DNA from 3 places in the Colwellia sp. KS18-150 genome. Region 3 is predicted to be linked to each of the others. Evidence: predicted binding sites of a transcription regulator. Region 3 holds the regulator's gene; each other region holds the start of a gene.
The links. The regulator LexA, encoded in region 3, represses DNA repair genes until DNA is damaged. The targets are predictions, from matches to a motif close to TACTGTATNNNNATACAGTA.

Region 1 (2,269 bases), on a different contig from region 3:
AAAGTTTATTTAAATGGCTTAATGACTTTTTACTCAGCTCATTGCAATCCTCAGCCCAGTTTTTCAGTGTTTTTGGAATGATGCCATTTTCAAAACGGTATATTTCTTCGTCATTTTTTTTGAAGTTATTCGTGTCAGCCTGCTTATTTTCTAAAAAATAGACATTGGCATTATTTTCAACAAAGGTTAGTACCTTTTGCATTTCTATTAATAAGTCTTGGCAATCATCACTAAGCTTTAGTGCTGGCGATATGGCCCGTTGCGACTTAATAAGCTTAGCCATTTTATCACCGGTTTCTCTGAGCTTTGACAACCAATCAATGGCGCCGCGCAGGGTGATGTTAGCACTGGAGTGATCTCGGGTGACTTTAGGCAAATGATGCGCTTCATCAATAATATAAAAGGTTTCATCGGGTGGAGATAAAATTCTGCCGCCACCTAGCTCAAGATCGGCCAGTAATAAACTATGGTTAACCACTAATACATGTGCTTGCTCCATGGTTTCACGTGCTTTGTGAAATGGACAGTGATGATGATCCGCTAACGTTTTCAAACAACTGTGTTTATCACTTTGTACTTGTGACCAAATATGATGTGGAATAGGGGTTTTCCAAGAATCTATATCGCCATGCCAAGAGCCATCATTTAAGGCTTTATGCATGGCATTTAAGGTACGAATATCACTGGCCTGAGGCTTTTCTGCAAAAGTAAATCCGGCTTGAGGTGAATCTGTAGACACCGCTTGTGTTAGTTTTTGACGACAAACATAACGTTGGCGACCTTTGACTAAGGCAAAGTCGAATTTCAAGCCAGCGTGTTTTTTTAAAAAAGGTAAATCTTTATCAACTAACTGCTCTTGTAGCGCAACCGTTGCAGTGGAAATACAAACCTTTCTATCTTTAGCTAAGGCTAGTGGAATAGCACCTAAACTATAAGCTAATGATTTACCTGTGCCGGTTCCTGCTTCTATAGTAATGATTTTTCTGTCTTTACTGTATTCACCCGCTAAGGTTTTGGAAATTTCAGCAATAAGAAATGTTTGCTGTTTACGAGGGTTGAAATTGCTTAAGTTCTCACCAATAGCTTTATATGATTGGCGGATCACTTGTTTCAATTTATCAGTTAACATTTAGCGATGGTTTCCATTGTAAAGCGAATACGATATGATGCTGTATATAATAACAGGTTTTTAACCTTTCTCTCTATAATTTCCATACTTTTTAAAAATTATGCCACAGTCATTGCCACAAACAATACAAAGCGGTTTCTTGTTAAGTCGCCATGTAAAAGATAAAGGTAGCGGCTTACAGGTGACTTTATGGTTAAAAGACGCTAAGCGTGCCCATAAATTGATCATTAATAATGAACTGGCGGTTTTTTTTGTTGAAGAAAAGCAGGTTGTACAAGCCAGTAGTTTGCTTGATAAAAATAATATTTCAGTCGTTAAACATCAAGCCTTGCCATTAAAAACCTTCGGTCAACAAAGTGTACATGGCTTTTATTTTGCTACATTATCGCAATTTTATCGTGCTCGTGATTGTCTTAAAGCACAGCAGATAAAGTGTTATGAAGATGATATTCGCCCAGACGATAGATATTTGATGGAGCGCTTTATTACGGCTGATATTGATTTTATCAATCAAAGGCAGGTGAAGTGTAAAAAATCAACAAAAGATCACCACATCAATCTGACTATGTTATCACTTGATATTGAATGTTCAATGTCAGGAGAGCTTTATTCAATTGGTCTTTATGCTAACAATGACACAGAAGTTAGATATGTGATCATGATAGGTGAGCCTGAAATTGGTGCTTCGGAATATATCATTTGGGTTAGAGATGAAAAACAATTACTTATTGAGTTGATAAAGCAAATATCACTTATCGATGCTGATATTTTTATTGGCTGGAATGTCATTAATTTTGACTTTCGTTTACTGCAAAAGCGCATGGATTTACATCAGGTTAAATTTACTATCGGCCGTGATGGTAGCGCCCCTCGTTGGCGCACAAATAGTAATAATGAAGATCAGCAGTTCATCGAAATAGCAGGGCGAGTCGTCCTAGATGGTATCGATTTACTGAAAACCGCCACGTACAGTTTCCCCAGTTTTTCTCTTGATAATGTCGCCAACACTTTACTCGGTCTAGGTAAAAAAGTAGATGATGTTGATAATAGAGTGAAAGAAATCACCGATAATTTTCATCACAATAAACAAGCACTGGCTGCTTATAATCTAGAAGATTGTCGATTGGTATGGTTAATTTT
Region 2 (2,269 bases), on a different contig from region 3:
TATTTGTTGCATATGTACGTTCTGCTTTATTTGTAGAAAGCAAACTAGCTAAAAACAATGCAACTGTAGACTTACCTGAACCGTATGGACCTGTTAACGTATAGGCTCTTTGTTCACTACCTGCAAAATCACGGCTAATCGTATCTAATACATTTACCGCTGTACCATGTAATATGAAATCATTTAAAAACAACTTAAAATCAACTAGTTGACTATCAATTCTAGTTGAGCTTTTATAGCGCTGATTTATACTAATCAATGAGTCCGTCATTATGAAGTAGCTCCATAGAATTTGTTAAGCACGGCTAAAGGCTCGCTTAAATATTCATCATTTATTTTTACCTGACGCAAGCCCAGTGAATCAATCCAAGATACTCCATCTTTAGAAAACTCTTGTGCCTCATCCAACTTTTGCCCTAAACCGCTTTCTGAAAGCCTAAATATTCTTCCAGGCGAACAAGGTTTCGTTAATAGTGAATCGAAATCGATACTGTTAATCTTTGAGTCTTTAGTTTCGACTTGAGCAAACTTAATTAAGCCATAAATAAAAACTTCAATAGGAAGTTCAGGACGCTCAGCTAAATCGCTCACATAAAAACCTCCACCATTATCTGTAATTAAATTAAGTTCAGTTAAAGGTGAGGTAAAATGCTCTTCATCTATTGTTAGTTTTTTCTTAACAGCATCACTTTTAAACTTTTTACTATAAGTATTTAAAAAGCAGTCAATATCTTTTTTAAGAGTACTTTCATTACCGGTATCGTTAGTAACCAACTTTTTAGCATCACTCGAACAATCTGAAAGCAGTTTTGATTTTTCGAAATGCTGCACATGAGAATAATTAAAAAAATAGCGATAAGCGCTAAGGTGCTGAAAATTAAAATTTAGCCAAAAATGAACAAGCCACACAGAGCCTATTTGTTCTAAATACGGATCTTTTCCTGTATCTGTATTAAATAAGTAATCGCCGTTTTCTGAAGTGAAATAATCAATATTTGATTGAGATCTTTTACTAGATAGTAACTCAGCAGACTCTGCCCAATATCTAATAGCATTGACCATATTTTTACCCACACCAAGTTTAATTATCGCTTGTTGAGTTTCTTCTTCCTTGCTTGTTTGTAATTTACCACCGGAATTCAAATGGTTAACAGCTTTAAAGAGCCAGCCATATCTAAGGGGAAAAGTGTCGTGACCGGTAAATTTAGCTTTCATTCCTGTTGCTACCTCTGGAGAAATTGTCCAGAGGCAATAATATATGTTTATTCTTCAAGGTTAAAGTAAAAGTTTACCTTTATCTGTATATTTAAACAGTGCACAGAGAGGAAGGTTAAATGGGTGTTGTGGACCATTAATAAACACATGATTTAAAGTGTTTTTAAGTTGAATTGATTAATATAAATCAATAAACTGAGGTAAAAGAGAATATTATAATAACTGCTACTTTAAAGCGAGTATTGTTTGAATAAAAAACTCTAAGGATATCGTGCTTTGTACGACTTTTAAAAAGGATCTCCATGTTACAAAAAATATTATCTAATTTCTCTGAAGACGAGTTACTTACCTTTTTACCTAAGCAATCAATAGATTTTGCGGTAAATGTTTCATCAGAAAATGCAGAGTTAAGTAAAATCAAGCTTGCGGGTATCGTTGCATGTACTAAACAAGTTGAATTTATTTTTAATGATAAGTTACGCGCCCTACTAATCGATCGGTTAAAGCCACAATTATTTATAGAATTATTTCCAGAGTTTGAACTCTCCCCTCATCAAGTTTCACCTAAACACTATAGCGCTGCTATTAGTTGGGCATCTGAAGATTTATTAAAATTCTCAGAAAAAATTGGTTTACAAAAAATTTATGAAACCGAAAGTAACAATGATTCAGAAGTAGATAGCATTTCTAGGGTTGAACCGAATTATGCTTTATATCCTTATCAGCAAGAGATTTCTCAAAACGTCCTATCTTCTTTAGCTTCAATACCTCGCAATAGAGTTTTAGTTCATTTACCTACTGGAGCAGGGAAAACCCGTACAGCTATGAATATTGCTTCTGAGCACTTAAGGGCCAATAAATCAAATGTTGTATTATGGTTGGCAGATAGAGAGGAATTATGTTCGCAAGCCTATTCTGAATTTGAAAAAGCATGGCAATCACTTGGAAATAGAGCAACGTCTCTATACGGGTTTTATTCCAACTCAAATGAAAGCTTGGGGGGAATCGATTCAGGATTTGTTGTGGGGGGATTACATAAATTTTTAAGCTTGAG
Region 3 (2,269 bases):
CTAATTGCTGTTACCCCCTTGGTCAGATTTAACTGTGAATCTGCCCAAGCTGTACAGGAAAGCAGACTACTAACAAACAGCCCCCCCCCCAACAACCAACGTTGGATACTTCTACTCACTCAACCTCTCCTCTATCAATACCAATTCAACGTGAAGAGTAGTTCAGGACTTTTCATCGCTTAGAATAGGATATAAAAAAATAGAAAACAGAAACACAGTCATGTACATCACAACTCATTCAACTGATTATCTGTTAATTTTGTTATTATATTTTTAGTAAATTAACTGACGTTGAGTAGCACTCTCCCATCAGAGAAAGTTTAGATATGAAACTCAGTTATCGAATAGCGCACTAACGTCTTATTATTTTTGTACAGTTATTTTTTGTTCGATTACTGTTCTAGAATCACTCAAAATTTGATCTAGGTCAAACAATATTTTAGCTATATAAAAATAAACACTAACAATTTCAATAGAGTAAGAGCTCTAAGTTGAGCTATAGCCTTGTGTACATGGGCTGTATGAATTTTAACTATAATTTGGATGAATATTATTCATTATGACTTAAGTACTTGGACATGCTCATTTAATGACCAGATTATTTTTGATAGGAATTGAATAATTGAGGAGGTTTTAAAGGTAAGTTGAGCTCACAATGCAGCTCAACCATTTACCCATTTTTACAAAGGTTGGTATTAATTACATCCAACTGCCACTGCGAATAATGCCAACAGCAATACCTTCGATATTAAATTCTTGAGAGCTTAAATCAACTTTAATGGGTGAAAACTCTTCATTTTCTGCATGTAAATAAACGACATTTCCTTCTCGCTTAAAGCGCTTCACTGTCACATCGTTTTCAACACGAGCCACAATGACCTGACCGTTTTGTACATCCGTCGTTTGATGTACCGCAAGTAAATCACCATCTAAAATACCAATGTCTTTCATACTTTCGCCATTAACACGTAATAAGTAATCTGCTGGTGGATGAAACAGATTACCATCCATTTGATAATGATCTTCAACATGTTCTTCTGCCAAAATAGGTTCGCCAGCAGCGACACGGCCAATTAATGGCAAACCTTCTTCTTGGGTGAACTGTTCTGCTAAGCGTATACCTCGAGAGGTGCCAGGTAACATTTCAATGTAACCCTTTTTAGCCAGTGCCTTTAAATGCTCTTCTGCAGCATTGGCTGATTTAAAACCAAAAAACTCTGCAATTTCTGCACGTGTTGGTGGCATTCCAGTGTCATTAATTGCTTCTTTGATCAGATCAAATATCTGTTGTTGACGATTTGTTAAAGGCTTTAATTCATTTATAGCTGACATAAGCTTTTCCTTTCTAGGCAAAGTCCTGTATTTATTTACACTGTTAGTATATACAGTTTAGATTCAGGTGCAAGGTTTTACTAATTTACCTTTGCCTCAACTTAACTAAATAAAGTACTGGACATTATTTAGACTTAATAACTAACCTAAACACTAAAAGCTAGATTGAGTTTTCATTTTTATTTCTTGCAATGGTTACTGCGTAATCATCACCTATTTCACTATGAAGAGAGTGTTTTCGCTGCAGTTCTATAGAAGGTATCGACATTAATGTAAATATTGAAGTATTCATCAATTTTGTAACCGCTTCTTTTTCTGTCCATAATTGATAAAAACACTCCATAGGTTTTTCCGCGGCATTTATCATTTTTTGATCTGTCGCACTAAAAAACGCTTCAATTAATGGTTTAATTTTTCTCTCCGCTAATATTTCAATATCAATACCTACATTCTCATTTAGCTCACAAAAACTAAAGGCGACAAATTGGCCACTATGGCTTAATGAAAGTTTTTTCTTGAGGGTCTTTTGTAAGAATATTCCAGCGGTATTTAATTCAGCACAGTACTTTACGGTCATATTGCTGGCTTGTTCAATACTTAATCCCGCCACCTTTTTAACAATAAAGCGACTAAAAATATATTCAGCTTTCTTACGCTTTCGCTTCCCTAGCACGATTAACTCTTCGGCACTTAAATAGCCGACACATGAATCTTCACAACCCTTTATGTTCAATAATTCGGCCACATAAAAATCACGATTCAGGGCTGAAAATGTATGTAAATGATAGTTCATCATAATAAAAACTGAGTTTGTAGAACAAATGCCACTTTGATAAAATAATTGTTACTAAAATAAGAAGCTAGATCATAGCGTAAAAGCTACAAAAACTAATAATGAAAGCTTATATAAACAATTTTAAAGTCTGGCTGCAAGGAA

Region 1: dinG (ATP-dependent DNA helicase DinG) is a predicted target of LexA. The motif match lies at 1,168-1,187, and genes of this name have one in related genera.
Region 2: AC27IF_RS06755 (DUF4007 family protein) is a predicted target of LexA. The motif match lies at 1,297-1,316, and genes of this name have one in related genera.

Annotation. Positions count from the first base shown of each region.
Region 1 covers NZ_BAAJMC010000004.1:112,902-115,170, forward strand. The annotation lists gene dinG (ATP-dependent DNA helicase DinG) at 1-1,129, opposite strand, end outside; gene AC27IF_RS07955 (DNA polymerase II) at 1,230-2,269, shown strand, end outside.
Region 2 covers NZ_BAAJMC010000003.1:266,134-268,402, forward strand. The annotation lists gene AC27IF_RS06750 (hypothetical protein) at 1-271, opposite strand, end outside; gene AC27IF_RS06755 (DUF4007 family protein) at 271-1,215, opposite strand; gene AC27IF_RS06760 (DEAD/DEAH box helicase) at 1,518-2,269, shown strand, end outside.
Region 3 covers NZ_BAAJMC010000009.1:40,342-42,610, reverse strand. The annotation lists gene coxB (cytochrome c oxidase subunit II) at 1-119, opposite strand, end outside; gene lexA (transcriptional repressor LexA) at 700-1,332, opposite strand; gene AC27IF_RS12395 (4'-phosphopantetheinyl transferase family protein) at 1,493-2,128, opposite strand; gene AC27IF_RS12390 (beta-ketoacyl synthase chain length factor) at 2,227-2,269, shown strand, end outside.